Regions from separate parts of the Thalassotalea sp. PS06 genome, predicted to be linked through region 2. Evidence: predicted binding sites of a transcription regulator. Region 2 holds the regulator's gene; each other region holds the start of a gene.
What was found. Region 2 encodes sigma-54, which starts transcription at its own class of promoters, with help from an activator protein. Its sites were predicted from a motif close to GTTGGCACGNNNNTNGNNT; they were not measured.
Positions count from the first base shown of each region.

Region 1: FNC98_RS11860 (PEP-CTERM sorting domain-containing protein) is a predicted target of sigma-54. The motif match lies at 1,720-1,738, and genes of this name have one in related genera.
Region 3: FNC98_RS12565 (PEP-CTERM sorting domain-containing protein) is a predicted target of sigma-54. The motif match lies at 1,311-1,329, and genes of this name have one in related genera.

Region 1 covers NZ_CP041638.1:2,675,357-2,678,566, forward strand. Annotated here, with positions in the region: gene FNC98_RS11855 (acyltransferase family protein) at 1-1,491, opposite strand, end outside; gene FNC98_RS11860 (PEP-CTERM sorting domain-containing protein) at 1,828-2,475, shown strand; gene FNC98_RS11865 (undecaprenyl-phosphate glucose phosphotransferase) at 2,677-3,210, opposite strand, start outside.
Region 2 covers NZ_CP041638.1:552,975-556,184, forward strand. Annotated here, with positions in the region: gene rapZ (RNase adapter RapZ) at 1-366, opposite strand, end outside; gene ptsN (PTS IIA-like nitrogen regulatory protein PtsN) at 377-832, opposite strand; gene hpf (ribosome hibernation promoting factor) at 845-1,132, opposite strand; gene FNC98_RS02410 (RNA polymerase factor sigma-54) at 1,162-2,631, opposite strand; gene lptB (LPS export ABC transporter ATP-binding protein) at 2,684-3,210, opposite strand, start outside.
Region 3 covers NZ_CP041638.1:2,840,750-2,843,959, reverse strand. Annotated here, with positions in the region: gene ahpC (alkyl hydroperoxide reductase subunit C) at 1-155, opposite strand, end outside; gene FNC98_RS12570 (hydrogen peroxide-inducible genes activator) at 303-1,202, shown strand; gene FNC98_RS12565 (PEP-CTERM sorting domain-containing protein) at 1,437-2,075, shown strand; gene FNC98_RS12560 (aromatic ring-hydroxylating oxygenase subunit alpha) at 2,111-3,210, shown strand, end outside; gene FNC98_RS12555 (amino acid permease) at 3,201-3,210, opposite strand, start outside.

The DNA.
Region 1 (3,210 bases), 1.7 Mb from region 2:
ATTAAATAGTGCAACAGATGGTCTATTTACAATAACAATAGGAACCTCAGGATATTCGCGGTTGAGCCTTTCAATTTGATTATCGACAAATTCCCCGCATTGTGAATCAGGAATATCTCTGCGTTTTATACCTGGGATTGTTGAGCAAGCAGAATAGCCAATGAAAAGAATTTGGCCACTCGTATATCTTAACATTGCTGACTCTATGGCTGTAACCATTGAATTTGCATGGGAATCACCCAAAACAATTAATTTAATGTCTGTTCCGACGCCGTATAAACAATCAGAAGGAGTAACCCCCCTTAAAACAAGGCATTCACTGGTTCTTGGATTTCGGTCATTAGCCTGAGTTTCAGCCAGAAATACCGCTTCATCAAAACGGTTTGGCATTCCGTCATTATAATTTACGATTATGCTGACCAATAACACAGGGGAAACTAAGCCAAATAGGCGTCCCAATTGATGAAGCCCGGGAAAACTTTTATCTGATAAATTTCTTTTAATTAACTTCGAATTGCACTCAATATATTTCCACGAAAAATATCCCAGTACAAATGACGCTACAATACCCATCATAATCCAGATAACTGAATCTAAATTCTGGTAAGTTAAAAATACAACGATTGGCCAGTGCCAAAGATATACAGAATATGATATTTTACCCAACCAAGCAGAGCCAAAGTTATTGGTGAATACGCTATCTTGACGATTCGCCCAGATTATGAGCGCAGTAGATATTGTCGGTAACAAAGCCCCATACCCAGGCCAAGCATCATTTCCAGAGAATAAATAAATACTCAGCCCTAATCCCACTAACCCCAAGAAATTTAGGCTCTTACTCCAAATAATTAGCTGTTTGAGAGGGTATAGAAATACTAACCCGCCGAGGAGCATTTGCCATGCCCTAGAGGGTAACAAATAAAACGCTGAATTGGCCGACTTATTCGTCAACCAAAACGACAATCCGAGAGATATTAAAAAGCCAATGACTACTAGGATTTTAATATTATTTTTTGACAAGCACCTAAACGCGATAATCAATACCACCGGGTAAAGGATATAAAACTGCCATTCCACAGACAACGACCAGGTGTGCAATAACCACTTAGAATGTGAAGCTAAGTCAAAATAACCACTTTCACGCCAGTATGTAATATTTGAAACAAACCCCAAGCTCGCTATGACATGCTCGCTTAACGTTTTATATTCACTCGGTAGCAGAAGAAAATAACACCCCACAACTACAATCGCACACATCGCTGTCAAAGCCGGTATTATTCTAATCGCTCTGTCAGTATAGAAGTTCGTGAGTGATAACTCATTTCGAGTCTGCCGATGAAAAATAATCCTTGTCATTAAATAGCCGCTAATAACAAAGAAAATATCTACACCGATAAAGCCTCCTTGGAACCCAAACACTCCAAAATGAAAAAGTAATACGGATAAAACGGCTACTGCTCTAAGTCCGTTTATGTCGTTCCGAAATTCCATTTATAACTGCCTTAAAGTAATTGTAATGAGTAATTTACGCTAGACATTAGCGATTGGGTCTAAATATTACAATGACTGCTCTCTAATAAAAACCCTAGAAGCATAGTATTCACAACTTTTTTTCGCTGTCAGTTTTTTTTACAAATCTACGAAATTGCAAAATTTACAAGAAATCAAGGCTGTTCCTAATCCCCTGAATTAGAGTACTTTTTTAAATGAGGTAATGTCGTTGGCGTGATTTATGCATTGATACGCATAGTTTCGTAGTAAGAGTATTCGTTTCTGCTCTAGTAAGAATAACTTGTAGTAAATGCACACTCATTTTGGAGCCAACACATGAAGAAATTTACCGACCTTTTAAAAGTTGGGTTACTCTCAACTTTACTTGCTTTACCGACCTTTGCTAACGCAGAATTGATTAAACTTTTGGATTTTACGGAAACCGCTGAAGAGGATGAAGGGCCGGTTCCGGGTGTATTCACGTTCGAAGACTTACTAGGTATATCGGGTTTTGATGTTACGTTTACAACAATTGGAGGGGATTTTCATTGGTTAGATGCCGGTTCTGGTTTAGGGGTCTGTAAAACCGATGATTGTAACAACAACTCAGATGACAACATAAATGTCGGTGAAGGGATTACTTTTACTTTTACATTAGATGGCTCACCATTCAATGTTGATGACATGACCTTGTTGTTTGTAGGACACGAGAATGAAGGCGGAATTATGGAGTCCATCGTAGAAAAAGTTCCCGGACAATTCGTTACAATTGACAATAATAGCCCTATGTTCACATACTTGGGCACAACAGATACGTATCCCATGAGCGTAGTTTCTGGAGAACTTTATTTAGGTTCAGTGTGGATCAGCAATGAACTTCTTCCTCCTCAAAGTATTCCAGAGCCAGGTAACCTTCTTCTTTTCTTGAGCGGTTTAACTGGAATATTAATAGCTCGTAGAAAAAGTCAAACGGATATAAAGTAAGTATAGTGTAGAGGGGTAAGATAAAAGGATTGCTTGCTTCCGCTTAGATGCACTACCGTAAAAGAAAAACCAGCTCAATTGAGCTGGTTTTTTATTCAAAACAAGAAAGTAATTTAATACTTCACCACTTTCACCTTCTAGCTGACATTTCGTTGATGTGACCCTGAGTTTCTTTTATTCCTCACCCCTCGTCATCGCACGTCAGTACGCATTCTTATTCACAAATCCTTTAAAAATTGTCATTACGATAATTTTCAGGTCCCAGTAAATTGACCAGTTATTGATATAATCAAGATCGAAATCTATTCGTTTTTGCATCTTATCTAGGGTGTCGGTTTCACCACGCCAACCATTAATTTGTGCCCAACCGGTAATACCGGGTTTCACTTTATGACGAAGCATGTATCCGTCAATTAGTTGTCGGTACTCTTCATTGTGCGCTACTGCATGGGGCCTGGGGCCTACAATTGACATACTTCCCTGCAGCACATTGATAAATTGTGGTAATTCATCCAACGAGGTGCGGCGTAAAAACGCTCCCAGCGGGGTTATTCTCGAATCGCCCTTTGATGCCTGCACGACTTTATTGCCATTATCTCCGATGGCACCGTTTTGATGGATTTTCATCGAACGAAACTTCCAAACCTGAATGGCTTTGCCATCCATTCCGTAACGGTTTTGTCTGAAAAATACTGGGCCAGGAGATGTCCATTTTATCGCAGCACTGATCAACAA
Region 2 (3,210 bases):
AAGGGTTTTCTCCATTTCAATCGCCTGATCAAGAGCCATATCTTTCTTGATCAATGGATGTAGGCGGCGGGTTTCGCTATAGCGGCGAATCAATTCATCATCATCGGCGTCGAGATAAAGGACGTTGAGTTCAACGGTATTTGGCAGGTAATTGATAATTTCCCGGGCGTCTTCTGGGTTACTTGGTAAGTTACGCACATCGAGAGACACCGCTACTTTATCGTAATCGTTGATTACCGTATGGGTTAATGCCGGTAACAGGTTTACCGGTATATTATCGACACAGTAATAACCAAGATCTTCAAGTACTCGCAATGCAACGGACTTACCTGAACCTGAACGGCCACTGACGATTAGCAATTTCATTGAAGCTTCCTTAGTCTTCCTGACCCGTGGCTATCTTAAATAATTGCTCGGAGCTTTTACACCGACGCAAGCGCTTAGCATTGCTTTTATCCCCAAGAAAAGCAGCAATGGCTGCCAGGGTTTGCAAATGTTGCTGGCAATGGTCTTCGGGAACGAAAAGCGCAAAGAAAATATCTACAGGTTGGTCGTCAATTGCATCAAACGAAACCGGTTTTTCGGTCGTCACTAAAACGGCAATGATTTGCTGATGCTGCTGTAAGCGCCCATGGGGAATTGCGATACCTTTACCAATACCTGTACTGGACAGCTTTTCCCGGGCAACCAAGGCGTTTAATAATTCTTTTTCCGTGGCATTTTTAAACGCATTTGCCGCGATTCGACTAATTTGTTGTAGCACACCCTTTTTACTGGTTCCCGGTACTGCACACACAGTACAGTCCGGGGATAATAATTGTTCTAATTTCATTGGGTTATATAGTTAATGTTTCGATATTTTTTCTTTGTGTTTAATCACTTGCCGATCGAGTTTGTCGATTAAGCTATCTATCGCGGCATACATATCCTGATGTTCTGAGGAAGCGTGGATTTCGCCACCATTTACATTGACGGTGGCTTCGGCAATTTGCTGGAGTTTTTCGACGGTCAGTACCACATAGACATTATTTATGTGGTCAAAATGTCGCTCTAGCTTTTCAAATTTACTATCCACAAATCCTTTTAAAGAGTCCGTAATCTCAACATGGTGACCTGACAAATTAATTTGCATTTTTCGGCTCCTCAGAACGGTTTTGGCTGTTAAAGTAAGCTCTTCCTCTGATTTGAGGGCGGGATTGCCAAGGATTCCCGATATTTAGCAATAGTTCGACGGGCGACATTAATGCCTTGATCGGCAAGAAGGTCGGCAATTTTACTATCGCTTAGTGGCTTACTTGGTATTTCTGCATCCACCATTTTTTTAATCAGTGCCCTGATCGCAGTGGATGAACATTCGCCGCCATTTTCAGTACTGACATGGCTGGAGAAGAAATATTTTAATTCGAAAATGCCCCGTGGGGTGTGCATGTATTTTTGAGTGGTAACCCGGGAAATGGTTGATTCGTGCATATCAACGGCTTCGGCGATGTCATTCAGGACCATAGGGCGCATGGCCTCTGGACCATATTCAAAAAATGCCTGTTGTTGCTGAACGATACAATTGGAGACTTTCAGCAAGGTATCATTACGTGATTCCAGGCTTTTGATGAACCATTTCGCTTCTTGTAAATGAGAACGAATAAATTGACTATCACTGGAAGATGTTGAGCGGGCAAGGGCTGCATATTGGTTATTGATTGCCAGTTTTGGCGCACTGTCAGCGTTTAGCTCTACCACCCAGCGGCCACCTTTTTTAAACACGCTAACATCTGGGATAACATATTGGTCGTCACTTTCATTAATGACATCACCCGGCCGCGGGTTTAAAGAATGGATTAGACGCATGGTCTCTTTGAGTTGTGGCTCTTTGAGCTTGGTTTTGCGCATGATTTGTCGAAAATCGCGTATCGCCAATAAATCGATATACTTATCGATTAGCATTTTCGCTTCTTCCAGATAAGGGGTATCTTTGGCAAATTGATTCAACTGGATAATCAGGCACTCTGCAATTGAGCGAGCCCCAACACCGATAGGATCAAACATATTGATACGTTTAAGTACCGCCTCAACTTCATCAAGCTCGACCTCATCATTGCCCAGGCTTTCTAATACATCTTCACTGCTGATGGTCAAATAACCTTTATCGTCAATGGCATCAATGATGGCAATGGCGATGGATTTATCGGTTTCAGAAAATGGGGTTAGTTCCATTTGCCACAGCAGGTGGTCTTGAATTGAATCTTTGGTCTCACCCTGAAAAACGTAACTGTCATCTGCAGGCTGGGAACTTGCGGACGAAACCGAGGCACTATAAGAATCTTCCCATTGTGAATCGGTAGGTAATTCTTCAGGGATATTGTCGGTTTTCAGGGCATCACTGGTAGAGATTTCGTCGCCTTCGCCATTGACGTTACTGCTTGCTTCAAGCGAGTCAAGATTATTTGTTTCAGAATTGTCACTGTCAGCATTCAGGCTTGATTCGTCGACTTCCAGCAACGGGTTGCTATCCAGGGCTTCCTGGATTTCCTGTTGCAGGTCAAGCGTCGATAGTTGCAGCAACTTGATCGCTTGCTGCAACTGCGGCGTCATGGTTAAGTGTTGCCCCATTCGGAGCTGGAGACTGGGTCTCATCTGAGTCTACTTACTTCTTCCAATAATCAAAATTTATGTCTTCCGTATTTAACTATAGCGTGAATTTCTCACCTAGATAGACATCGCGTACTTGCTGGTTACTCAATACTTGTTCGGCGTTTCCTTCGGCGATCAATTCGCCGCGACTAACAATATAAGCATGTTCGCAAACATCGAGAGTTTCACGGACGTTATGGTCAGTAATGAGTACACCAATACCGCGTTGCTTTAAGTGCAGAATAATTTTCTTGATATCGCTAACGGAGATAGGGTCGACACCCGCAAAGGGTTCGTCCAGGAGAATAAAGTGCGGGTCAGCCGCTAAAGCTCGCGCAATTTCTACGCGTCTACGTTCCCCGCCAGACAAACTTTGCCCTGTATTATCAATAATATGACCTATATTAAACTCTTCAACCAGGCTTTCCAGTTTTTCTTCACGACCATCATTATCTAAATCTTTTCGAGTCTGTAATATTGCCATGATGTTGTCGCGCACCGAGAGTTTGCGAAAAATTGATGCTTCCTGGGGCAGGTAACCTATACCTTGCCGCGCTCTTTCATGCATCGGCAAAAGTGTCA
Region 3 (3,210 bases), 1.5 Mb from region 2:
TCTAACTCGGTCGGACACACAAACGTGAAGTCCGCTGGGTAGAATAAAAAGATTGACCATTTGCCTTTTACGTCATCGCTGGTGATGGTTCGGAATTCACCATTGTGAAATGCTTCAGCTTTGAAATCAGGGATAGATTGGTTAATGTTAGCCATTGTTGTTTTCCTCGTTAGCTAGATGGAATTAATCGTTAATGTCGGCTCGTTCCGACTCGATGGGTAAAGATTAAAGGGATGGGGTTGATTAATAAAATTAATTAAATAGAATTTAATAATCAGTTTTATTGAACTAAAGGTGGAGTCTTGATTTCTCTTAAACAAATTAACTATGCCCTGGCGGTGGAAAAATACCTGCACTTTAAAAAGGCTGCCGATCATTGCGCGGTGTCTCAATCTGCGCTCAGTACCGCTATCAACGAACTTGAAAAACAATTGGGCGTAACCGTCTTCGAGCGCGACAATAAAAAGGTTCTTGTTACCGAGCTGGGGAAGGGGATTTTACAGCAGGCGCGGAAAATAAAGCTTGGCGTTGATGAGCTGTATGTAATGTCGCAAATGCACAAGCAGCCATTGTCGGCTCCGATAAGTATCGGTGTGATACCGACCATAGCACCTTTCCTGTTGCCAAAAGTATTACCTGGGGTGCGGCAAGAATATCCGCAATCGCAACTAAAAATTGTCGAAGAGAAATCCCATGTATTAGTGGATATGGTGCGTCGTGGAGAATTAGATACGGCGATTCTGGCGTTGCCTTTTCCCCATGAAGGTTTGATAGCGTTTGAGTTCTGGCAGGAAGATTTTTACTGGGTGACCCATGAGCAGGATGAATTAGCGCGGCTTAAAGAAATTCGTTCTGAAGAGATGGATTTGTCGCATTTATTATTGCTCAAAGACGGTCATTGCTTAAAAGATCATGCCTTGGCGGCCTGTCATATGCCCAGTAGCCAGAGTGACTCAAGCTTTAGTGGCACCAGTTTGACGACACTAGTACAAATGGTGGCGGGTAAACTGGGTAGCACGTTAGTGCCTGAGATGGCGCTTGATTCGCTGGTTAAAAACAGTGCTGAGCTTCGAGCCGTGCATTTGGATGAGCCCGGACCGCATCGAAGATTAGCATTTTTGATCCGACCTAATTATGTAGGTACTCAAAATATCGAGTGTTTAATCCGCAATTTTCGTCAGCAGTTGGCTGGTAAAGTCTGACATGCATCGGTGTCATGGAAATTTACAGTTACTCAATAGTACTAGCTACTCGATTATTTGCTTGGATACAACTTATTGAAAAAATGTAAAAAAATCAGCCATCGTAAAGTTGGTTTGAATCGTGCTTGTAAAGCGGGAATACAAAGTTTAGTGATAAACGATCCTTAAGGTTTATAACAGTAATAATAATCTCCGTGGGTAGTTGTCATTGATTATTTCGATGCAGGAGATTCCATGAAGCTTTTCAAAAACTTATTTGTCGCCGCAGTAATTACCCTGTTTTCAGGAGCTAGTTATAGTGCGGTGATCCCAGGCCAAACCGATTTCCTTGAAAACGAAGACGGTTCCATCACCCTTATATTCGACCTGGTATCGTCAGATATTGTTGGCGAAGGCATGGGCTTATCTTTCACTTATTTCGGCTTGGAACTGATTGTTACCAGTCAAGCAGTTGTTATTCAGGATTTCCCTGCAAATGGCGGACTTGGTGTCGATAGCGCCAATGATGGAGATAATCTTGGAGCCGGAGACGTGCTCATTCTGTCCTTTAATGAAGATGTCACTATCACGGGTATCAGCTTCAATGGACTGATGGGGCAAGATGGCCATCAGGAAATGGCTGATGGTCTGGTTTTGGTTAATGGTGGAGTTCTCGATACCTCTATGTATTATGTCGTAGGTTCTGAGCTAATGTTGCCAATTGCAGGTAGCGTATTTACCATTGCCGGTGCTGAAAATCAGTTCACCGGATATCTGGAATCTTTAACCTTCTTTATCGGTGAACCACCACAAGGCATTCCTGAACCTGGAACTATGCTGCTTCTTGCCGGCGCTTTACTGGGGTTCGGCGGTATGAAACTGCGCCGTAAATAGACATCTACTGCCGATAAATCGCGATAGAAGTACAGGTGAAACCCTTCGACCCTTACCAGTCTATCCATCAATACCAGGATGCTTCAAGCTTGGCGGATGCGCATACGCCGCCAAGCGCCTGGTACAACCAACCAGCTATTCATCATCTCGAACAACAAACCGTATTCCACCATCAGTGGTTGTTAGTCGCCCGGGCTGACGAAATTGCCAATGACGGTGACTATGTCGCTATGCAGGTTGCTGGACAACCGATCATTATCGTCAACTCTAACCATACGACTCGCGCTTTTTACAACATCTGTCGACACCATGGCGCCATGTTGAAAGGCAATGGTAAAGAGACGACAACTGGAAGCTGTAGAAAACTGGTATGCCCTTATCACGGCTGGACTTACAACCTGGAAGGCCAATTAGTGGGCCATAGAGAATTTGCTGGCGTTAACAACTTTAATCAGGCAGATAATGGTCTGGTGGAAATTCACTGTAAACAATATTGGCACTGGCTGTTTGTATGTTTTGACAATGACGCACCGCCATTATTCACCACCGACTCTGCAGTTGAGCAACGGCTCGATGAATTGAATATGCTTGACTGCCAGTATTATCAAAGCCGCAAGTATCAGTTGCAGTGTAATTGGAAAGTTTATGTCGACAACTATCTTGATGGTGGTTTTCATGTGCCGGTTTTACACCGAGGGTTGAGTACGGCATTAGACAACAGTCGCTATCGCATTGAAATTGTCGACAAGGCTTGCTGGCAATCATGTCCGACTAAACCTTCCTCAGGAGATATTGGCCAGGTTCGCAAGGGTACGGCTAATTATGTCTGGCTTTATCCGAACCTGATGTTTAACTGTTATCAGGGCGTGTGTGGGGTTATGCGGGTCTTTCCCGTTACCCAAGACAGCTGTGAGGTTGTGTTCGACTATTACTTTGCCGACGATATCGATGCGAAGTTCAGAGCTAATAGTGTTGCCGTAGCCGATAGCGTGCAACAGGAGGATGCGGATATTTGCGAATCCGTGCAAATCGGTTTAAATAGCCGCGGCTTTGATACCGGGCGCTTATCGGTGAGCAAAGAAGCCGGCGAACATCTATTTCACCGGCTACTTTATCAGGATTTAATCAGGGGCTG